3 regions of the Rhizobium sp. 25PS6 genome follow, and region 1 is predicted to be linked to each of the others. Evidence: riboswitches for the same ligand, from Rfam matches in the RefSeq annotation. Region 1 holds a riboswitch; each other region holds the start of a gene.
The links. A riboswitch is a leader RNA that binds a small molecule or an ion and turns the genes downstream of it on or off. The one in region 1 is predicted to bind thiamine pyrophosphate.
Positions count from the first base shown of each region.

Region 1 (7,813 bases):
GCCAAGAGCCGCTGGTGGCGCTCTTGCGCCTGCAGAAGGGCGAGGTCGATATTGCCGGCGACGGCATTCCGCCGGCGAAGTTTCTTGAAATCAAGAATTCGGCCGACGGCGCGCAGATGATCGTCGACGGCGAACAGCTGCATACCGGCTACATCACCCTCAACACCAAGGTGAAGCCCTTCGACAACGTCAAGGTTCGCCAGGCGCTGAACATGGCGATCAACAAGGAGCGCATCACCCGCATCCTCAACGGCCGCGCAACGCCTGCCAACCAGCCGCTGCCGCCGCTGATGCCGGGCTACGACAAGTCCTTCACCGGCTATGCCTATGACGTGGCGAAAGCCAAAGCGCTGCTTGCCGAAGCCGGCTATTCCGACGGCTTCGAGACCGTGCTCTACTCCACCAACACCGATCCGCAGCCGCGCATCGCCCAGGCGATTCAGCAGGATCTGGCCGCTGTCGGCGTCAAGGCCGAGGTCCGAGCGCTGGCCCAGGCAAACGTCATCTCGGCCGGCGGCACGGAAGGCGAAGCGCCGATGATCTGGTCGGGCGGCATGGCCTGGATCGCCGACTTCCCGGATCCGTCCAACTTCTACGGCCCGATTCTCGGTTGCGCCGGCGCGGTTCCGGGCGGCTGGAACTGGTCATGGTACTGCAACGCCGAACTCGACAAGCGCGCCGTTGCCGCCGACTCGATGTCCGATCCGGCAAAGGTAGCCGAGCGCACCGCCGCCTGGGGCAAGATCTTCACCGATATCATGGCCGATGCGCCATGGATCCCTGTGATCAACGAACGCCGCGTCGTCGCCAAGTCGATGCGCATGGGCGGTGCTGACAACATCTACATCGATCCGACCCGCGTCATCAATTACGACGCGATCTACGTCAAGCAATAGGCCCTGAAGAAACAAAGCCTTCCCGGTCCATGCCGGGAAGGCATCATAAAATCGAGGGAGATATGACATGTGCATCGCCTGCACCCACACCATCCACCGCGCCCAGCATAATTTCGGCTGGAACAAGGATTTCCCCCCCGCCGTCGTCGCCAAGCCCGGAGAGACGATCCACTTCGAATGCATGGATTCATCGGGTGGCCAGCTCGGAAACGACGCGACGCTCGAAACGCTGAACGCGCTCGATTTCGGCAAGATCAACCCGGTCTCCGGCCCGGTCTATATCGAAGGCGCCAAGCCCGGTGATGCGCTGAAGGTGACGCTGCGCAAGTTCATTCCGTCGGGCGTCGGCTGGACGGCCAATATTCCGGGCTTCGGCCTGCTCGCGGATCAGTTCACGGATCCGGCACTGCATGTCTGGTCCTATGACGCCAACAGCATGGTGCCCGCCCTTTACGGCCCGGGCGGCCGCGTGCCGCTAAAGCCCTTCGCCGGCACGATCGGCGTCGCACCCGCCGAGCCCGGCACCCACTCCGTCGTTCCCCCACGCCGCGTCGGCGGCAACATGGACATCCGCGACCTGACGGCCGGGGTGACGCTCTACCTGCCCGTCGAGGTCGACGGCGCGCTGTTTTCGATCGGTGATACCCATGCCGCCCAGGGTGATGGCGAAGTCTGCGGCACGGCGATCGAAAGCCAGATGAACGTCGAAGCGACGATCGAACTCGTCAAGGGCGCCAAGCTGCAGACGCCGCGCTTCACCACGACCGAACCGGTGACCCGCCATCTCGACGGCGCCGGCTACGAGGTGACGACAGGCATCGGCCCTGATCTGATGACCGGGGCGCGCGAAAGCGTCATGCGCATGATCGATCTTCTCGGCGCCGAACACGGCATGAGCGCCGTCGATGCCTATCTGCTTTGCTCGGTCTGCGGCGATCTGCGGATCAGCGAGATCGTCGACCAGCCGAACTGGGTGGTTTCCTTCTACTTCCCGAGGATCGTGTTCGCGTGAACGAAGCCATGCCCGCCGCCGCAGCGGTGCTCAGCCTTCGCAATCTGAGCGTCGATGCCCGCACCCCCGAAGGCCGCAAGCCGGTGCTCCAGGATGTCAGCTTCGAGCTTGCAAGCGGCGAAACGCTCTGCATTGCCGGCGAATCCGGCTCCGGCAAGTCGGTCACCTCGCTGTCGATCATGGGGCTCCTGCCGAAGGCCTCGCTGCGGGTGGCCTCCGGCAGCGTGCTGCTTGGCGAGCGCGACCTGCTCACGCTTTCCGACCGCGCGATGCGCAGCGTGCGCGGCGGCGATATCGCCATGGTGTTCCAGGAGCCGATGACCTCGCTCAACCCGGTCATGTCGGTGGGCAACCAGCTGACTGAGGCAATCCGCGCGCACCAGGGCAGCGACAATGCCGAGGCGGTGGCGCTGAAGATGCTCGATGCCGTGCAGATCACCGAGCCGGCCCGGCGGCTGAAGCAGTACCCGCACGAGCTTTCCGGCGGCATGCGCCAGCGGGTGATGATCGCCATGGCGCTCTCCTGCCGGCCGAAGGTGCTGATCGCCGACGAGCCGACAACCGCACTCGACGTCACCGTGCAGGCGCAAATCCTCAAGCTGATGCGAGAGTTGAAGCGCGAATTCGGCGCCTCGATCATCCTCATCACTCACGACATGGGGGTGGTCGCCGAAATGGCCGACCGCGTCGTCATCATGCAGAATGGCAGGATCGTCGAGCAGGGAACGGCGCTCGCCATCTTCCAGCGGCCGAAGGAGGCCTATACGCAGCAATTGCTCGCCGCCGTCCCGCGGCTCGGCGCGCTTGCCGGCACCGACCGTCCGCCGCGCATCAGCCAGCGCGCCATCGAGACGCTGCATCCGGACCGCACGCCGGTGCTGAACGTGCGCGACCTCACCGTCACCTATGGCAATGCCGCAAGCCGGTTTTTCAAGGGCAAGCCGCCGGTCGCAGCCGTCGAAGGCGTTTCCTTCGATATCCTGCCGGGCGAAACGCTCGGCCTCGTCGGCGAAAGCGGCTCCGGCAAATCGACCACCGGCAAGGCCGTGCTCGGTCTCATCCCCTTCAAGGGCAATGTCCTGATCGACGGCCGCAAAATTGCCGGCCTCAGCCAGCGCAAGATGCGGCCCGTGCGCCGCTCGGCGCAGATGATCTTCCAGGATCCCTATGCCTCCCTCGACCCGCGAATGGTCGTCGGTAAGGCAATCGGCGAACCGATGGTCATCCACGGCATCGGCAACCACAGCGAACGGCAGGACCGCGTCGCCGAACTGCTGCGCCGGGTCGGCCTGACGCCTGATGCGGCGACGCGCTACCCGCACGAATTTTCAGGCGGCCAGCGCCAGCGCATCTGCATCGCACGGGCGCTCGCGCTTGAGCCAAAGCTGATCGTCGCCGACGAGAGCGTCGCAGCCCTTGACGTCTCCGTCCGCGCCCGCGTGCTCGACCTGCTGCTCGAACTGCAGGAAACGATGGGGCTCGCCTATCTCTTCATCTCCCACGACATGGCCGTGGTCGAGCGCATGTCCCACAACGTCGCCGTCATGCGCGCCGGCCGCATCATCGAAACCGGCACGCGGCGGGATATCTTCGAGAACCCGACGGATGACTACACCCGCGCACTGATCGCCGCGGTTCCGATCCCCGATCCGGAGGTCTATCGCGGCAGGGAAGCGCATGCGTGATTGAGGGTCAAGCATGGCGAAACTGTCGCCAACGAGGATATCGGACGGCTGCTGACAAAGATCGTCGGCTGACCGCCTTTTCGTAGAAGAGACGCGTCGGCAGGTCGTGGAATTGTCATTTTCGGGGTGACAGTCGCCCCATTCTCTGCGAAAAGAGCGCGATGAGAGACAGGGGCGCCCGTCGACAGACGGGCTGAGAAGCACCCTTCGAACCTGAACCGGATAATGCCGGCGGAGGGAGTCGCTCGGGGCCGCGGCACCGCCCGCATGAACCGCCCCGTGCCCGCCCCCCGCCTGAAAGGGGCCACATGCAGACCAGGACCACACCAGGAGCGATGCTGAAGGCGATGCGCGAGAAGCCGCCGCTCGTTCAGTGCATCACCAATTACGTCGCCATGAATATCGCCGCGAATGTTCTGCTTGCATCAGGCGCCTCGCCCGCCATGGTGCATGCCGCCGAAGAAACCGGCGAATTCGCCGCGATCGCCGGCGCGCTGACAATCAATATCGGCACCCTGTCGACGCAATGGATTGACGGCATGCAGGCGGCGGCGAAGGTGGCGACATCAGCCGGCAAACCTTGGGTGCTCGATCCAGTCGCGCATTATGCCACGGCCTTCCGCCGCAATGCGGTTGCCGAACTGCTCGCCCTGCGACCGACTATCATTCGCGGCAACGCTTCCGAGATCATCGCGCTTGCCGGCGGCGAGAGCCGCGGCCAGGGGGTCGACAGCCGCGACCCGGTCGAGCAAGCGGAAGGTTCGGCGCGATGGCTGGCGGAACGGCAGCAGGCGGTGGTCGCCGTTACCGGCGTCGTGGATTTCGTAACCGATGGCGAGCGAGCTGTGCGCATCGAAGGCGGATCGGTCCTGATGCCTCAGGTTACAGCACTCGGCTGCTCGCTCACCTGCCTTGTCGGCGCCTTTGCCGCGACAGCGCCTGAGGACATCTTCGGTGCGACGGTCGCTGCACTTTCAACCTTCGCCATCGCCGGCGAGGAGGCCGCCCTTGGAGCAGCCGGCCCCGGCTCCTTCTCCTGGCGCTTCCTCGATGCGCTGGCCGCGCTCGACGCCGAAACGCTTGACGCCAGGGCAAGGATATCGGCGGCATGAAGGCTTTCGACCTTTCGCTCTATCTCGTCCTCGACCCCGATCTCTGCGCGGGGATCGGCATGGTCGAGACCGCGCGCCTTGCCGTTGCCGGCGGCGCGACCATGGTGCAGCTGCGCGACAAACATGCCGGCACCATCAGGATGATCGAGACCGGCCGCGCCCTGAAACAGGTGCTGGATGGGACCGGCGCCCTCCTCATCGTCAATGATGACGTCGAGGCGGCAATCGCCATCGGCGCCGACGGCCTGCATATCGGTCAGGAGGACATGGATGCGCGTAAAGCCCGGGCGATGATCGGTGCTGAGATGATCCTTGGCCTGTCGGTCGAGAGCGAGGCGCTTGCTAACGCCGTCGATCCTGATCTCCTCGATTACACCGGCGTCGGGCCGGTGTTTGCGACACCGACCAAGGCCGATCACAAGCAGCCGATCGGCTTTGACGGACTTGCAAGGCTGGTAAAGGCCTCGCCGGTGCCATCGGTCGCGATCGGCGGACTCAAGGCGGATCATGTCGTTCAGGTGTTCGCCGCAGGCGCCAAGGGCCTTGCCGTCGTTTCGGCCATCTGCGGCACGCCCGACCCCGAAGCCGCCACGCGCCGCATCGCTGCAGAAATTAGAAAGGTCCGCACATGATCCGCAACGTTCTCTCCATCGCCGGCTCCGATCCCTCCGGCGGCGCTGGCATCCAGGCCGATCTCAAGGCCTTTTCCGCCCGCGGCGTCTACGGCATGGCGGTGCTGACTGCGCTGACGGCGCAGAACACGCAAGGTGTCAGCGGCGTGCATCTGGTGCCGCCGCAATTCGTCGCCGACCAGATCAATGCCGTCTTTGCGGATGTGCGCGTTGATGCCGTCAAGATCGGTATGATCGCCAATGCCGGCATCGCCGATGCCGTTGCCGGTGCGCTAACTGACCGCCGCGACATTCCCATCGTCATCGACCCTGTTATGATCGCCAAGGGTGGAGCCGCCTTGCTCGCGCCTGAAGCGGTCGACGTGTTGACCCGGCGGCTGCTGCCGCTTGCCACGCTTCTGACCCCCAACCTGCCCGAAGCCGCCGCCCTGCTGCACCAGCCGGTGGCGACAAACCGAGCTAACATGGCGGCGCAGGCCGAACGCCTGCTGGCGCTTGGCCCCACCGCGGTGTTGGTCAAGGGCGGCCACCTCGACAGTAACGAGAGCCCAGACGTGCTTGCCACGGCCGCCGGCCTGCACTGGTTCGAAGCCAGGCGCGTGCCGACCAAGAACACCCACGGCACCGGCTGCACGCTCTCCAGCGCGCTGGCGGCCGAGCTAGCCAAGGGCGCTTCGGCGCGGGAGGCCGTCGCCATCGCGAAGGATTACCTCGCCGGCGCGGTCGCGGCTGCCGCACGCCTCACCGTCGGCTCCGGCCACGGCCCGGTGCAGCATTTTCATGCACTTTGGAAAGACGGCGAATAGGCGTTCGCTCAGCCAACATGCCTCCAATCGAAAGCGGTCCGGCTTCCCGGGCCGTTTTTGCGTTCGGCACCTACTTTGCGTTGAAACCCTGGGACTGCGGCGGGTCGCGCCTTTGGCCGTTTTAAAAACCTAGTTGACAAGCCCGGCCAGATGGCCAAGTCTATGACACTAAAAGGGGATACGTTCCGCAGTAACGGAATAAATGGAGGGTGACAGGTGCCAGACCTGCTTGTGCGCTTATTTTCCACAGAGCTCGCCGCCCTGAAATGCAAAGCCGACGATGTCGGCATCTCCATCCGTCCGGCCCTCCCCCCGGAACTGCATCTGATCGTCAGCTGGGTTCGCGAACGGTTCAGCGAGAGCTGGGCGAGCGAAGTCACCGTCGCCTTCTCCCGCCAGCCTGCTGCCTGCCTGATCGCCGTTGAAAGCGGCAAGCTGCTCGGCTTTGCCTGCTACGACACGACGGCGCGCGGCTTCTTCGGCCCCACCGGCGTCGATCCCGATGCGCGCGGCAAAGGGATCGGGCTCGCCCTCTTTTCCGCCTGCCTTCAGACCATGAAGGCGCTCGGTCACGCCTATGCCTTCATCGGCGATGCCGGCCCGGTCGATTTCTACGCCAAGGCCGCAGGCGCAATCGTCATCCCCGCCCCCGACAAGGGCATCTACGAAGGCATGCTGAGAAGCACGCCGAAATGACCAGCTGATCCCGGAGCACCAGAATTGTCCTCGACCCCGCTCGCCCTTTTCGTCGGCCTTCCGAATCCCACCATTTCGGATGATGAATTCGCCCTCTTTCGCGACACCAATCCGCTCGGCCTCTTCGTCGGCCGACGTAATCAGCGCGAGCCGGAGCAGACGAGGCGGCTGATCGACCGCTTCCGCGAAGCTGTCGGCCGCGATGACGCGCCTGTCTTCACCGACCAGGAAGGCGGCCGCGTTCAGCATCTCGATGCCGGTCCCTGGCCGCTCTTCCGCAGCTTCGGCCAGTTCGCCGAACTTGCGCGCCGCGATTTCGATCTCGGCAAAAAAGCATTGCGCCTTTCCTCCCAGGCCATGGGCGCGATGATGACGGAACTTGGCCTTTCCAGCGGATGCTCGCCCGTTCTCGATCTCGTCTTCGAGACGACGAGCGCGGTCATCGGCGCCCGCTCCTTTGGCCCTGATCCCGATTTCATCGCTGCCCTCGGCCGCGAGGTGGTCGATGGCCTGCTCGAGACCGGCAACATGCCTGTTATCAAGCACATACCCGGCCATGGCCGTGCGACGCTCGACTCCCACAAGGAGCGTCCGGTGGTCAATGCCAGCCGCGAGACGCTTACCGCCACCGATTTCAAGCCATTCGTGGCGCTGAAAGATACGCCCTGGGCGATGGTCGCCCATGTCGTCTACTCGGCCTATGACGCCGAGCTGCCGGCGTCCGTCTCGCCTGTTATGCACGACGTGATCCGCAAGGAGATGGGTTATGACGGCGTGCTGATTTCCGACTGCATCTTCATGGAGTCGCTCTCCGGCACTTTGCCGGAACGTGTCAAACAGGTGCTCGACGCAGGCTTCGACATTGCGCTCCACAGCCACGGCGACATTCCGGAAAGCGAAGCCGCCGCCAAGGCCGCCCGTCCGCTGACGGAAGCTGCCCTGCAGCGGATCGCTGCCGGCAAGGCCCGCCTCGG
Region 1 covers NZ_JAWDIV010000012.1:16,123-23,935, forward strand. The annotation lists gene RWK44_RS18195 (ABC transporter substrate-binding protein) at 1-896, shown strand, start outside; gene RWK44_RS18200 (acetamidase/formamidase family protein) at 964-1,908, shown strand; gene RWK44_RS18205 (ABC transporter ATP-binding protein) at 1,905-3,593, shown strand; TPP riboswitch at 3,754-3,850, shown strand; gene thiM (hydroxyethylthiazole kinase) at 3,902-4,705, shown strand; gene thiE (thiamine phosphate synthase) at 4,702-5,337, shown strand; gene thiD (bifunctional hydroxymethylpyrimidine kinase/phosphomethylpyrimidine kinase) at 5,334-6,143, shown strand; gene RWK44_RS18225 (GNAT family N-acetyltransferase) at 6,360-6,839, shown strand; gene RWK44_RS18230 (glycoside hydrolase family 3 N-terminal domain-containing protein) at 6,864-7,813, shown strand, end outside.

Region 2 (7,813 bases), on a different contig from region 1:
GACCGATCAGCCCGTCCCTGGCGGCGAAGGATTCGTAATCGAACGGCGTGTCGAACAGCGCCCGCGGGAAATAGGCGCCGAGCGGTCCGCCGACCTGCACGGCCTTGACCGGCCGTCCCGTCGCCGTCCCCCCACCGATCCTGTCGACGATATCTCCGAGCGAAAGACCGAAGGCCGTCTCAAAGAGGCCGCCATATCTGACATTGCCGGCAATCTGCAGCGGGATGGTGCCGCGTGAGCGGCCCATGCCGAAATCGCGATAGAAGGCCGCGCCCTTTTCCATGATGACGGGTACCGACGCCAGCGAGATCACATTGTTGATGACGGTCGGACAGTTAAACAGCCCTTTATGCGCCGGCAGCGGCGGCTTGGCACGCACGATGCCGCGCTTGCCTTCGAGGCTGTTGAGCAGCGCCGTCTCCTCGCCGCAGACATAGGCGCCAGCGCCGGTGCGCACTTCGATATCGAAGGCGCGGCCAGAGCCGAGCACCGATGGTCCGAGAATGCCGGCCTGGCGCGCGATGCCGACGGCCTCGGTCATGACAGAGATCGCATGCGGATATTCCGAACGCGTATAGACGAAACCCTTGGTCGCGCCGGTCGCGAGCCCTGATATCGCCATGCCCTCGATCAACACGAAGGGATCGCCCTCCATGATCATCCGGTCGGCAAAGGTGCCGCTGTCGCCCTCATCGGCATTGCAGACGATATATTTACGTTCACCAGCGGCATCGAGAACGGTCTTCCACTTGATGCCGGTGGGAAAGCCGGCGCCGCCGCGTCCGCGCAAGCCGGAATCGGTGATTTCCTTGACGATATCGACTGGTGTCATCAAGATGGCGCGGCGAAGGCCGGCAAGACCGCCATGCGCCTCGTAATCGCCAAGCGAAAGCGGATCGATGACGCCGCAGCGGGCGAAGCTCAGGCGGGTCTGTTCCTTGAGGAACGGGAGGTCTTCAACCTCCCCGAGACAGAGCCGATGCTCGCCTCCATCAATCATCCCGGCATCGAACAGACCAGGCACATCCTTCGCCTTCACCGACCCGTAGCCGATGCGTTTGCCGGCAACCTCGACCTCGACCAACGGCTCCAGCCAGAACATTCCGCGCGAGCCGTTGCGCACGATCTCGGCATCGAAGCCGCGGGCGGCGATCTCCTGGGCAATCGCCTTTGCCACCTTTTCGGCCCCGAGCGCCAGCGCTGCGGCATCGCGCGGAACATATACCCTGACCGTCATCGGCGTGCCTCCGCGACGAGTTCCGCCGCCGTCTGATCGTCGACCCGGCCATAGACCTCGCCGTCGAGCATCGCCGCCGGCGCACAGGCGCAGAGCCCGAGACAGTAGACCGGCTTCAGCGTCACGCCGCCATCGAGCGTCGTCTGATGAAAATCGATGCCGAGCAGCGCCTTGACGCGTTCGGCCAGCGCATCGCCGCCCATCGACTGACAGGCTTCGGCGCGACAGAGCTTCAGCACATGCCGGCCGGCGGGATGGTCGCGATAATCGTGATAGAAGGTCACCACGCCATGCACCTCGGCGCGGGAGAGGTTCAATTCCTCCGCGATAACGGGCATGGCTTCCTGCGGCACATAGCCGAATTCCTGCTGAACCTCGTGTAGAATGGGAAGCAGCGGGCCTTCGAGAAAGCGAAGATCGGCGACGATGGCTCGGGTGCGCACTGCAATATCGCCTTCGGCGATATGAATGGTCATAAGGCAGCCCTCCCAGCGGCTTGCTCGTTGCGAAATAGCGGGCCTCCCCCAGCCGAGTGCTATTCCGTAACCACCATTTCAGGGAAGCAGCCGGCGATCAATAAAGCTATCTCGTTGCTTGATAGGTTTTCTCTATCAAAGTTCTTCATCTTGTACGAGCACTCTCGCTTCATGCAGCAAGGCCGAGACAAGCGGCGTGAAGGGCTCGCGGTAAGGCGCAACAAGGCCGACCAGATGATGCGCCTCCGGCTCAACGATTGGGATCATGCGGATTTCCACCGGAAATCCGAAGGACTTGGCGACGTTGCGCGGCATGATGCTCGCCCAGCGTCCGGTCCTGACATGCGAGAACAGCACGATCATCGAGTTGGATTCGAGTGTCGGATGCGCTGTGGCGCCTGCTTCCGTCAAGTGGCGGTTGATGATCCGGCGGTTCTGCATGTCGGCAGTCAATAGACAAAGCCGAAGGTCGCCGATCTCCCGCCAGGTCACGTTGTCGCGATCGGATAGCGGGCTGCCGGCAGCCGTGATCAGATTATAGCGCTCGGCATAGAGGGGAACGGTCGTAACGCGGCCGAGCGGCTCGTTTTCGAGGTAGGTGACGCCTGCATCGATTTCGAGGTTTTCGAGCATGCTCAGCACCTGCAGCGAATTCCGCGAGACGATCGAGAAGGTCACGCCGGGATGCCGCTCCTGAAAGGGCGTGGTGATGCGCGACAGCATGGCAAGCGCGGTCGGAATGGCGGCGAGGCGGATGTGGCCGGAAAGGCCGCGGCGCGCGGCGCGCATCTCCTCGCGCATGGTGCGGGCATCGCCGACGATGCGCCGGGCCCATTCGAGCACGCGCTGCCCCTCCGGCGTCAGTCCCTGGAACCGCGAACCGCGCTGCACCAGCATGACGCCGAGCTGATCCTCGAGCTGCCGGATGGCCGCCGAAAGCGTCGGCTGCGAGATCCCGCACTCCTCCGCAGCGCGGCCAAAATGCTTTTCGTTGGCAAGGGCGATGAAGAATTCCAGCTTGTCGATCATCCGGTCTCCCGATCCGGCATGATATCATCCGGGTCAGTTCATCTTTGACGCAGCAGCCGTGCTCCGCAAGGGCGATCTCTAGATCAGGATGATTTTAGGCCCGATCGGCCTAAAATCTGAATCCTGATCTAAATCAAAGAAATAGAGCATGATGTCGTCCGAAAACCGCGCACACTTTTCGGCATCATGCTCTAACTGTTTTCTGCAGCCGGAAAAAGATCGAACAGCGATTCGAGAAAGGCAAGCACGCTGACATTGCCGATGCTGTAATAGACCAGCCTGCCCTGGCGGCGCGTATGGACCAGGCTTTCGAGCCTTAACCGCGCCAGTTGCTGCGAGACCATTGCCTGCTGGATGAAATGTCAAAAAACGTCCAAACAAATCAGCAGATAAGCTGACCTCCATTAATCTCGACCACCTGTCCGGTGATGTAGCCCGAGAGCGAGGGAGCCGCCAAGAACAGATAGGCGGGAGCACAGTCCTCCGCCGTGCCGAGCCGCTGCAGGGGGATGGATTTTCTCGTCTGCTCCAGCTTTTCGCGAGAGGAATAGCGCTCATGGAAATCCGTCTCGATCGTTCCCGGCGACACGCAATTGACGCGGACGCCGTCCGGTGCAAGCTCACGGGCAAGCGCCTTGGAATAGGTCGCAACGAAGGCTTTCGAGGCCGAATAGATCGAGGAACCGGGGCTGCCGCCGGTCAGCGCCGAAATCGAAACGGTGTTGACGATGGCAGCACCACCAGCCGCCTTCAATGCCGGCAGCAGCGCCCGCGTCAGCGCCACCACCGATGTCTGGTTGAGCCGCACGACCGCCTCATATTCTGCATCGGTGAGTGTGGCAGCGGGAAAACGACCAAGCATGGTGCCGGCGTTGTTGACCAGCACATCGACCTTATCGAAAAAGGCGAGAACATCCTCGGCAAATTGCGCTGCCCCACCGACTGCAGAGAAATCGGCATTAAGCAGCAGCGCCCGTCTTTCGGATTCAGCCGTCAGCAGGAAATCCGGCAGGTCGCGTCCCGGCTTGCGCCCGGTATGGACGATCACCTTCGCGCCGCAGTCCAGGAACTGCCGGGCCACTTCAAGGCCGATGCCGCGGCCGGCGCCGGTCACCACGACATTGCGATTTTCGAACAGTCTGGGATGGAACACGAAGCCGTCCTCCTCGCGGACAGTGCCGCCGGTTGTGTCATTCGCCCTTAACATATGAGCGCGCCGACTGAAAGAAAGGCGCGCATCGATCTTTCCCGGCGAAAACAGGGGTTAGTTTTCGGTCTCCAGAAGCCGCGCGCCCGGCCCCTCCTTGCCGAGTCGGTCGCAGGGATTGCGCAACGGACAGCTTTCGATCGACAGGCAGCCGCAGCCGATGCAGCCGGTCAGACGGTCGCGCAGCAGGCTAAGCCGCCTGATTCGCGCGTCGAGATCATCCTTCCACAGCGCCGACAGCGTCTGCCAGTCGGCGACGGTCGGCGTGCGTCCTTGCGGCAGGGACTCGAACGCTGCCTGGATTTCCGAAAGCGGAATGCCGACACGCTGCGCCACCTTGATGATGCCGAGCCGGCGAAGCACATCGCGCCCATAGCGCCGCTGATTGCCGCGGGAGCGGATGCTCGAGATCAGCCCCTTGGTCTCGTAAAAATGCAGCGCCGAGACGGCGAGGCCGCTGCGCTCCGCCACTTCGCCGACCGTCAGGAGCTTGCCGAGCGGCACTGCCGGAATTGTATCCATGCCTCTTGACCTCAAGATTAGTTGAGGTTTTATAACCCTTGCTCCTGCAATCGTAAAGTCCAATCGCAATAAGGAGCGACGCATGCAAACACCCACCAGGCTGGCTGTCATCTACGGAAGCACGAGAGAGGGCCGCATCTGCGACCGGGTGGTCAAATGGCTGACGCAGGAGCTCATCCGCTTCCCACAATTTGATATCGACATCATCGACCCATTGGATTTCGCACTGCCGGCCAACCGTGACATGGCGCATCCCGAAGTCGACAGGCTCGCAGGACGGCTTGGCATGGCCGACGCCTTCATCATCGTCACGCCGGAATACAATCACAGCTTCACTGCCTCGTTGAAGTCGATCATCGATTTCTTCTTCGAGCCCTGGCAGGGCAAGCCGGTCGCCTTCGTTTCCTATGGCGGCATATCCGGCGGCCTGCGCGCCGTCGAACAGCTGCGGCTGGTCTTTGCCGAACTCCACGCCGTCACCATCCGCGATTCGGTGAGCTTTGCCGCACCTTGGAACCGCTTCGACCCAGACGGACAACTCGATAATCCCGCCGATACAATGCGTTTGCTCGATCGGATGATGGCGAGGCTGGAATGGTGGACGCAAGCGCTCGTCACCGCCCGCAGCGATCGTCCCTATGCCGACATGGAGCGCCGCGCGTCTTTTCAGACGTACGCATAAGCCAGAAAGCTCCGGTTCCGTTCCCGGCAGGTACGGAACCATTGGGAACACCCGGGCAGATCCTCCGCCCGGGTGTTTTCCCTCACATCCGGTTCATTCCGACCGCACGGACGGGTTCGCAATTTTGCTGTTGCGGGGAGAAAACCCCGGTGGTAGTTTCCGCGCAAATAACAGGGGAGCTCCGTATTGCCGGGGCTGAGATGTGAGGCGCAAGCCTCTGGACCCTTCAAAGCTGATCTGGGTAATGCCAGCGGAGCGAGGTTCAGATGTTCTCAGGCGCACAAGTGTCACTCTATCCGATGTCCGACAATTTCGTCGGCATCATTCTCGATGCCGTCACGGCGCTCGACCCCTATCGCGACCGGCTGCGCATCGAGACCGATGACATCTCCACTTTGCTGGTCGGCCCGCCTGACATTCTCTTCGCCGCCATGCACGATCTTTTCGTCGCCGCCACAAAGACCGGCGAGCATTGCGTGCTGTCCGCTGCCGTTTCACGCGGCTGCCCCGGCGAGCCCGACGACGCCATCTGCGGCGTCAACCCCTCCCTCGGCCAGGCGGAGCCGCTTGCCGAGCGTATAACAGCCGCACTTGCCGCCGTTGAAATCACCGCCGAAACTGGACAGCCGACCGCTGCGCAATTCTCGCTCTATGTCATGGGAACCGGTACCCATATGGACGAGATCTATGGCTGCATCGACTTTCTGAAGCGCTCCGGCACCTTCGACCGCGCCAAGAATTTCTGCACCAGGCTCTCTGGCGACGCTGGCGCCGTCTTCGCCACCATTCGTGAGGCCTTCTTTCGCTTCGGCGACCCCGCGGGGCATGTGACCCTCGACATCACGGTTTCCGCGAATAGCCCGACGAAAGCCTGAATCGAACGCTGATGACACCGCCATCACCATCGGGATCGCGCCTTGCCGCGCTCCGCACCGCTCTCTACCGGGGCATACCCGCCTTGCTCGCCGGCTGCGCCTTTTTGGCGGCATGGGAACTCTACGTCGATCTCTCCGGCATAAAAGCTTCCATCCTCCCGGCGCCGTCGCGCATCGTCCTCCAGGGTTGGCTGAACCGCGAGGCGCTGATATCAAACACCTGGCCGACGCTCGGCGCGACGCTCGGTGGTTTCGCCCTGTCGCTTGCCTTCGCCTTCGCCGCCTCGATCCTCATGGATTTCGTGCCCTTCATGCGCCGGGCATTGCTGCCGATCTTCATTGCTAGCCAGACCCTGCCGCTGGTGGCGATTGCCCCCCTCGTCGTCCTCTGGTTCGGCTTCGGCCTGTTGCCGAAGATCCTGCTGGTGGCGCTCGTCACCTTCTTCCCGCTGCTGGTCGCCTTGCTGCAGGGCTATGAATCGACCGACCGCGACATCGCCGAATTGCTGAATTCGATGAAGGCGAGCCGCTGGCGCATTTTCCGTCTGGCACGGCTTCCCTCCTCGCTGCCCTATTTCTTTGCCGGCCTGCGGATCTCGATCACCTATGCCGTTGTCGGCGCGATCTTTGCCGAATATGCCGGCGCCGCCCGCGGCCTCGGCATCTATATCCTCAACGCCAAGAACAACTTCCGCCCCGATCTCGTGCTCGCCGCCGTCGTCGTCAGCGCCGTGCTGACGCTCTGCCTCTTCGGGTTGACGCTGATGATCCAGCGCCTCGTCATGCCCTGGCAACCATCCGGGGAGCCGCGCCGATGAGCGATGCAATGGTTGACCTCACCAACATCTCGAAGTCCTTCGACGGCATGAAGGTGCTGGGCGATATTTCGCTCGCCGTCGCAGACGGCGAGTTCGTCTCGATCGTCGGCCCGTCCGGCTCCGGAAAATCGACGGTACTGAGATTGCTGACACAGGCGCTTCGGCCCGATTCCGGCACCATGCTCTTCAAGGGCGCGCCGCTGGAACAGGCGCCGCATTCCTTCGCCTTCATGCCGCAACGCGATGCGCTGATGCCCTGGCGCCGGATCATCGACAATGCCGCACTCGGCCTTGAGGTGCGCGGCATGAGCCGCCGCTCGGCCCGTGCCGCCGTCGCGCCTCTGTTCGAGCGCTTCGGCCTCGCAGGCTTCGAGCATCACTATCCCTCCGAACTGTCAGGCGGCATGCGCCAGCGCGCCGCGCTGCTGCGCACCGTCGTTCAGACCCAGGACATGCTGCTGCTCGACGAGCCTTTCGGCGCGCTGGACGCGCTCACGCGCACGCAGATCCAGGAATGGCTGCAGGGCATGTGGACCGAACACCGCTGGACGGCGCTGTTGATTACCCATGATGTTCGCGAGGCCGTGTTTCTCTCCGACCGTATCTACGTGCTCTCGGCTCGTCCGGCGCGTATCATCCGCGAATTCCGCGTTCCTCTGCCCCGTCCGAGAAGCATTGCCGATCTCGGCTCGCCGGCGGCCCAGGCGATCGAAACCGAAATCCTGCAAACCCTGCTTCATCCGCTAGAACAGGATGATTTTAGGCCGGTCGGCCTAAAATCTGAATCCTGTTCAATTTAAAGAGTTAGAGCATGATGTCGTCCGAAAACAGCTCACACTTTTCGGCATCATGCCCTAGAGACCTGAGGAGGTCACCATGCTGCTTCTCACCCGTCGCCAGACGATCTTCGCCGCCATCGCGGCAAGCCTCGCCGGCCGCACCGCCTTCGCCCAATCGGCGCCCGCAA
Region 2 covers NZ_JAWDIV010000002.1:19,351-27,163, forward strand. The annotation lists gene RWK44_RS02710 (formate dehydrogenase beta subunit) at 1-1,237, opposite strand, end outside; gene RWK44_RS02715 (formate dehydrogenase subunit gamma) at 1,234-1,713, opposite strand; gene RWK44_RS02720 (LysR family transcriptional regulator) at 1,849-2,742, opposite strand; partial or broken gene RWK44_RS02725 (ArsR/SmtB family transcription factor) at 2,934-3,098, opposite strand; gene RWK44_RS02730 (SDR family NAD(P)-dependent oxidoreductase) at 3,125-3,895, opposite strand; gene soxR (redox-sensitive transcriptional activator SoxR) at 4,007-4,471, opposite strand; gene RWK44_RS02740 (NADPH-dependent FMN reductase) at 4,554-5,153, shown strand; TPP riboswitch at 5,316-5,429, shown strand; gene RWK44_RS02745 (YkoF family thiamine/hydroxymethylpyrimidine-binding protein) at 5,420-6,028, shown strand; gene RWK44_RS02750 (ABC transporter permease) at 6,040-6,846, shown strand; gene RWK44_RS02755 (ABC transporter ATP-binding protein) at 6,843-7,646, shown strand; gene RWK44_RS02760 (ABC transporter substrate-binding protein) at 7,723-7,813, shown strand, end outside.
Region 2: linked by a shared signal. The riboswitch ahead of RWK44_RS02745 (YkoF family thiamine/hydroxymethylpyrimidine-binding protein) and the one ahead of thiM (hydroxyethylthiazole kinase) in region 1 are both predicted to bind thiamine pyrophosphate.

Region 3 (7,813 bases), on a different contig from region 1:
TTCGGCAACGTCTCGTCGTGGAAGCTGCGGGCGGTTTCGGGGTCTAGCGAGAGGTTGAACTGATCCTCCCAGCGGAATTCGAAACGGGCACGCGAGAGCGCGTCATCGCGCAGCTGTGCTGCCGGATGCCCCTTGGCGAGATCAGCCGCGTGGGCCGCGATCTTGTAGGTGATAACGCCGGTCTTGACGTCAGTGCGATCGGGAAGGCCGAGATGCTCCTTCGGCGTGACGTAGCAGAGCATCGCGGTGCCGAACCAGCCCATCATGGCTGCGCCTATTCCAGAGGTGATGTGATCGTACCCCGGTGCGATATCCGTCGTCAGCGGCCCGAGCGTGTAGAAGGGTGCCTCGCCGCAGACCTCGAGCTGCTTGTCCATGTTCTCCTTGATCTTGTGCATCGGCACATGGCCGGGGCCCTCGATCATCACCTGGCAGTCTTTCGCCCAGGCGATCTTGGTCAGCTCTCCCAGTGTTTCCAGTTCGGCGAATTGCGCTGCATCGTTGGCATCGGCGATGGAGCCGGGACGCAGGCCGTCGCCGAGCGAGAAGGAGACGTCATAGGCGCGGCAGATGTCGCAGATCTCCTCGAAATGTTCGTATAGGAAGCTTTCGCGATGATGATGGAGACACCACTTCGCCATGATCGAACCGCCGCGCGAGACGATGCCGGTGACGCGGTTGACGGTGAGCGGGATGTAGTGAAGCCGCACGCCGGCGTGGATGGTGAAATAGTCGACGCCCTGTTCGGCCTGTTCGATCAGCGTGTCACGATAGACCTCCCAGGACAGGTCTTTGGCAATGCCCTCGACCTTCTCCAGCGCCTGATAGAGCGGCACGGTACCGATCGGCACCGGCGAATTGCGGATGATCCATTCGCGGATATTGTGGATATTGCGGCCGGTGGAAAGATCCATGACCGTGTCGGCGCCCCAGCGGGCCGCCCAGACCATTTTCTCGACCTCTTCCGTCATGGACGAGGTGACAGCAGAATTGCCAATATTGGCGTTGATCTTCACCAGGAAATTCCGGCCTATGATCATCGGCTCGGATTCCGGATGATTGATGTTGGCGGGGATGATCGCCCGACCCGCCGCCACTTCCTGCCGGACGAATTCCGCCGTCACATGGTCCGGAATATGGGCGCCGAAGCTTTCGCCGTCGCGGACCATGGCATCCGCCTGCGCCTTGCGACCAAGGTTTTCGCGGATGGCTATGAATTCCATCTCGGGCGTGATGATGCCTGATCGCGCATAGGCGAGCTGGGTGACCGCCTTGCCATCCCTGGCTCGTAGCGGCTGACGTTTAGTGGGAAATTCGGGCGTCAGCCTTTCGCCGCTGGCAAAGCCGTTGTCTTCGGGGCGGATATGGCGGCCCTGATAGGCTTCGACATCGCCGCGCGCGAGCACCCAGTCGCGGCGGAGCTGCGACAGGCCCTGCTCGATGCGGATATCAGCACCCTCGATCGTATAGGGACCGGAGGAATCATAGACGACAACAGGCGGCTCGCCCGATGTCGGATGAACGCTGATCTCGCGCATCGGCACACGGATGTCGGCGTGTATGTCTCCCGGGATGTAAATCTTCCGCGACGCCGGCAGCGGGCCTTTGGTGACTGTGGGGGTGATGGTCTTCGCGGCAATTTTCATGGTTTGAGGCTCCAAGTTTTCGATTGGAGACCCAGTCCTCAGCCGGAATGATGAAAAGACGCCGGCACGGATTCCGCGCGTGAATCCACTGCTTCGAGCGCTTGCACCGTCCCTACGCCAGTATGAACTGGATCAGGTTCAACGGGTCACTGCGCCACAATCGGCAAAGCCGTATTGTCCAGCAGTATCTCAGCCCCTTGCCGGGACCCCCCTGGTGAATGCAAAAAGGGTAGAGGCTTGCCGAGGGGACTGTCAAGCGACAATCTGCGATGGCTCGGGGTTAGGTTACACACAGGATATCGTGCGTGTCGCCGCTGTTAAACGATGGACAAGGGCAATCGTCCGGCCGGCACGCTTCCGCAAGACAAGCGCCCTTGTCGCATGCACGAGATACCGAAGCACTATTGAGAAAGCAGACGCGGAACTGGAAAGTCTAGTACTTTTTCCGTGTAGCTTTCGACCAGGGCGCTAAACGGCGTGCCGTCTGGAAGTTTCAATACGGCTCGATGTTCGAGCAGGAACGCCGGCAGGCCGGGGGAACTTGTTTCATGCGCTGTTAAGCCGTCCATGTCCCAGCCTTCGGATAGAGGGGACCAGAGCAACTTGGCAGACAGGTTTGTGCGAGTGAAATTGAGAGCCTGAACGGCTCTGCCAAACGCGATATCGCTGGTATTCAACGCCTGATTCATCTCTGCAGTTAATTTTGCAGGTACATACCAGTTGTCGGCTTCGGACAAGACGCGTTCGCCGCAGACCAGTCGGACGCGGCGATAGGCGATCAACTCACCGGGTCCGACGCTCAGAAGATCACGGATGTGCTCATCGGCCGGTTTGCCTTGCCCGCCCACACGCTGAGCTACGATCTTTGAACCTTCCGGTGCGAGCTTATGCGCGGCGCACCAGCGGTCAAGGGTAAACGTGGCACTGGCGTTACTCAGGAGATTTGCATTCAAGGTCTGGAGGATCGCAAGCGCTTCCACTCGAGATGCCGGCGTGTTCAGCCACTGAGATTCTATAGAAGGCTCTTGCGCAACTGCGATCTGGGTGCCCAGCAAGATGGCGGCCGCTGCAAGTGCGGCGATGCGAATGCATTTCGCAGGACATAATGACATGGAGAATGAAATCCTTTCTGTAGTATAATTGGGCAAACCTTGCGGGTCAAATATCCTTGATTTTTGCCGACGGGCGACCGTTGTCCGCGTATATGATAGCGGCAGCAGGGTTTGAACTGCGGCTCGCGTGTACCGCACGATGGTCAGGTTTCTGAAGACTTTCTTACCATCTTTCGAATTTGAAAGCGTTGGCGACTGAGCCGGCGCTTCCATTCTGGAATTTGGAAACCCGAGAGACGTGGATTTCAAATGAGAAACCTGGCGGCCGGCCCGAATTCTCCCAATTCTATATTCGTAACTCTCACTCAAAGGTTCAACGCCTTTGTCTTCGCCCTCGCTTGTTGCGAGATGTTCATATAGCTGGATCGGATAAAATAGCTCGCAACCGAAAGCAAAATCCAGAAGCCATTGTTGGAAAAAAGTCTTCTTCGTCGACCGGGAGCCCTCCTGCCGGTCGATTGACAATTGCAGACCAGGCAGCGACGCGCCATCGATGGTTGCCAACCGCAGATGCGAGTAGCCAGGGTGCTTGTCTGATTGCTTTTTGTGGTGCATGTCATCGTGCTCCTTGTGCGAGCCTCCCGACGATGATGTCGCCGGCAAGTTTTCAGCATTCATAGGAAACGATATTCCTGTGGTGCGCTATCGCAGCTCTTATTTGGGACAGTTCATGAAAACCATCAGCAACGCAACAGATGAGCCGGATATATTTTATAGTATATCTTTCTTCGCCGCAAAAATACAAATTGCATTATAAACTTCTGTGAGCTGTAGGATATATTATTGCTTATATACATACATATATTGATTTCACGGCTTTAAGGGGCTGGATGGAATGCAGGTCTCCGAAGGCCACGGCAAACGTTCGCTGGTCGAAATGGCCATCGGACGATACAAGTCTATGGGCGCGCCAGGTCGCCCCTAGCGGAGCACCCTTTGTCGCCGTGCCGCAGGCGCATTTCGAATGCCGCGCATGATTTGATCCTTCAGTCGATACCAATTTGGGGACTTATGCAGCAAGCGACATTCGACGGGTTCCTACACGAGACGAAGTCGAGAACACGTGCTGACACATGACGTACACGGTCATCAGTCGGCGCTCCCTATATAGTGGTCAGGGTTGCTGGTGATCCAACTGCCCGCGCACCTCGTTTCCGCGCTTCAGGAGATTGAGGATTGGACAGAGCTTTTCCACGGTCGCCCGCAGTCTGGCGACGTCCGCGGTACTTGCGGGAGATACTAGTGTGACCAGGTAGTTGATGTCCTGGGGATAGACGGGAACGTCTTGATATCCTTCTGCACCTGCACGCGGATCGATCGTGGCGGAGACTTCCGCATGCAGCGATTCCAGCGGCACGCCCTGATCGGAAGCGTGGATCAGAAAAGTATGGGTCAGGCAGCTCGCAAGCGCACCGAGCAGCAGTTCTGGAGACGACGGACCCAGATTATAGCCTGCGAACTCGGGCGGGCTGTCGGAAATGACCTGGAAATCTCGAATTCGGATACGTCGCACGCCGCTGCGGCCTTCAGCGCTTGCACTGGCCTCAAGTGTGACCGCACTCAGATCCCCCTTTCTGACGCGCGCCCGCCAATCGAGTAGTGCTTCGTGCTTCTGTCGGAGATACTCATTCAAAGTTGCCATGGCTTGCTAATATTCCTGTTGTGGAGACCGATGCCGAGATGGCCAAAGCGCCACGTTGCGCGCGCCGCTCAACCACGAGCTCGCGAGAAATGGGATCAATGAAAACAATCTTTGCTAGGTAAGACAGTTGCTGGAGGTTCAGCCTCTTTGCGATTCCGCGTCCGACGGGGGCTGTGTCGCCGTCAATTGTCCGCTTCCCGATCAAGACGATATCAGGCCTCAATGTCCGGCACCTGTTTGATACAGACCACGATGTGCATAGTCGTTTAAGCTCCCAATCGGACTTGGACTGTAGGGCCCCGCTTACTCTGAGCACTTCTCATGCCAATCAGGTTGAGCCGGTAACCCTGCGACATTGCAGATGTTTATTGTCGCTATACCGAGGGTGTTTTGTAAGGGTGCGGACATGTCGTGTCGCAATCTGCCTCGATCACTACCGCGATGGAGAGGGCGGCGGCATACGGTGACCATCAAGCCTCGTATTAGAACGGGCACCTATTTCCAACGATTTGGTCCTTTGTTACCTAGGAGGTAAGCGCCCTGAACAAGATTGCTCGAATAGACGCGTGCTGGAACCTCCCGCTCTAAGCGCGAGAGATCCAAATGGAAGATGCTCTCCATCGGGGTACAGTCAGGTCCTTAAAAACCGACCCCTCTTGACTGTTGGCCATCATTCTCATATCCGGTCTTGGTAGAATTTACTAATCGAGCGGATCTCAACTTCCTGCTACCGGTAAGCTAGGTCGCCACTCTCGGCTATGATCGAGCCGCCACCAACAACCCATTCCCAGGTCCATGAACTTTGAAACGGATGACGAACATCGCCGTCGATCTATCGCGTATTCGCGCAAAGCCTGTTCAGGATCGACGTTTGGCCATCCACCGAACGCTCGGCCGTAACCATCTCCATAGCTCCTCGGTGACGTGTGAGGAGCGACCGGCGACACGAGCTCTCGCGCCCGCTCCGTTGCCTGCCGCCAATAAAAGCGCTGCCAATCTCCCGCGCGGTGTCCCTATACTGCCTTTAGATTCTCTTGGCGAGCGCATCGCGATCATTGGCCCCTCAAACGCAGGCAAGTCGACTTTGGCGGTTGCCCTGTCTAGAAAGCTCCGTATTCCAGCCGTGCATCTCGATCAACTTCACCATCTGCCCGGAACGGATTGGCAGTCGCGCCCGGAAGCAGAATTTGCCGCGCTTCATGATGCGGCAATCCACGAAGAGCGGTGGATTATCGAAGGCAGCTACTCGCGCCTGATGCCGCAGCGATTAGCCCGCGCCATCACTTCAAATCACTGGCTACGCTTTTTTCGCTATCTCAAGCGAACCCTTGCCGATCAATCGGATCGCGCCGGACATCTCGAAGGTGCCAAAGACAGCATCAAATGGGAGATGATTTATTGGATTCTCTTTAAGAGCCGTAACAGCGGCGTCAGATATGCGACGGTTCTTCAGGAGTTCGGCTTGCCAACTGTCGAGTGCCACACTGCGACTGCCCTGAATAGCCTCTATCGCGATTGGGCTCTGCCGATGCCCCGGTAGGAACTTTTGGCCCGACGTTCATGGCAATTCGCAGGCGAATTTAGGATGATGTTTTCTCCATCTGCCCTTTGCAGCCGCCGCGGTTTAGATAGTGTGACGTCTGATTCCTAGCGAAACCAAAAAGCTCGGTTCCTACACTGTGCGCTGCTCATCGAAATGTCCGAGCGTAATCGCAATTTCTCATCACCTAGATATTTGATCCCAGGCTTTGATGGGGCATCCTTGTCTTCCGAATCAAGGGATGCGCTATGGGCCAGGTTCTTCATGGGAGCGCCACGACGACAGAGGCAGTCCGTCGAGCGATACAACATAGTCAAGAGAGCCTGAGAACGCTTTCGAAGCGTTACGGGATCAATCAGAAGACCGTCGCCAAGTGGCGGAAGCGGTCCTCGGTTGCGGACCTTCCGACCGGCCCGAAAGAGCCGAGATCGACGGTGCTCTCCGTCGAGGAGGAGGCCGTTATCGTTGCCTTTCGCAGGTACACGCTGCTGCCGCTCGATGACTGCCTCTATGCACTGCAGCCGACAATCCCGCATCTTACGCGGTCTTCGCTGCATCGTTGCCTGCAGCGTCACGGCATCGGCCGCCTGCCGGATGTCGATGGCGACAAGCCGTCGAAGAAGAAGTTCAAGAGCTACCCTATCGGCTACTTCCACATTGACATTGGCGAGGTGCGCACCGAACAGGGCAAGCTGCACATGTTTGTCGCCATCGATCGCACCTCGAAGTTTGCCTTCGTCGAACTGCACGAGAAGGCTACCACTGCCGTCTCGCGCGAGTTCCTCCTACGCTTGATTGCGGCCGTCCCCTACAAGATCCACACCGTGCTCACCGACAACGGCATCCAGTTCACCACACCCGGCGCTGGCGGCTCGGCTGTCCCGCTGATCAAAGAAGCGATCGCCAATGGCGAACGCTTCCGGGCCCATGCCTTCGAATACACCTGCGCCACCAGCGATATCGAGCACCGCACGACCAAGCCGAAGCATCCGCGGACCAACGGTCAAGTCGAGCGGATGAACCGTACCATCAAGGATGCCACCGTCAGACGCTTCTACTATGAAAGCCACGATCAACTTCGTCAGCACCTCGCCGACTTCGTCGCCGCTTATAACTTTGGCCGCAGGCTCAAGACCCTCAAGGGCCTCACACCCTACGAGTTCATCTGCAAGGCATGGGCTTCACAGCCCGAACGCTTTACCCTCGATCCGCTCCATCAAATGCCGGGCTAACATCCAACTCCGGTCTCCAAAATACGGTTGAGTCGCAGCACTCTCACCCCGGCTTAAAGACAAACAAACGCCATCCACCGCTACCGTGCTACAGATTGAGGACAAAGTCGCTCAACGCAACCAAGTGGTCTAGGCCCTCGATCGTCGTGCTTCTGTCATCGGTGGATTGCGCGAAGGGTTTGGCAACTCCTGCTCCTCTGCTCTGGCGTGTTACCCATTGTATCGGAGAGATTGTCCTGGGCGGCAATTTAGAAACTGATACCCTCGGCCACGTCAACCGCCTTATCTCACAAATGAACCGCCTCAGCCGCGTCACCGCGGAACCCTGCCGCATAACCGCCATCCACTCCCGCAGAAATGACTTCGTCAATTTGAGTGGACCCCGTAGGGCCCGTGATATCGTGTTGTACCTGCGCATCAGGTCACTCGGGCTGAAGAGCGATAGCATGTGAAATTCGCAGGCCGTTGTGGACACAGCCGGCGCGATAGTGATTATTTGCAGGCTTGTTGCGATGCTGAAGACGTCGCTGAAAAATTACCGAGACACCGAGGCTTCTTAAATTGAAAAAAGTACAGCGCAGCTTTGCCGTCGAGTACAAATCAGGTCGGCGAAAACTCAACTCTAAACCGAGCTCGATTTG
Region 3 covers NZ_JAWDIV010000028.1:61,620-69,432, reverse strand. The annotation lists gene thiC (phosphomethylpyrimidine synthase ThiC) at 1-1,646, opposite strand, end outside; TPP riboswitch at 1,738-1,869, opposite strand; gene RWK44_RS31030 (hypothetical protein) at 2,048-2,758, opposite strand; gene RWK44_RS31025 (OsmC family protein) at 3,873-4,400, opposite strand; gene RWK44_RS31015 (AAA family ATPase) at 5,212-5,940, shown strand; gene RWK44_RS31010 (IS481 family transposase) at 6,189-7,172, shown strand; gene RWK44_RS31005 (transcriptional regulator) at 7,734-7,813, shown strand, end outside.
Region 3: linked by a shared signal. The riboswitch ahead of thiC (phosphomethylpyrimidine synthase ThiC) and the one ahead of thiM (hydroxyethylthiazole kinase) in region 1 are both predicted to bind thiamine pyrophosphate.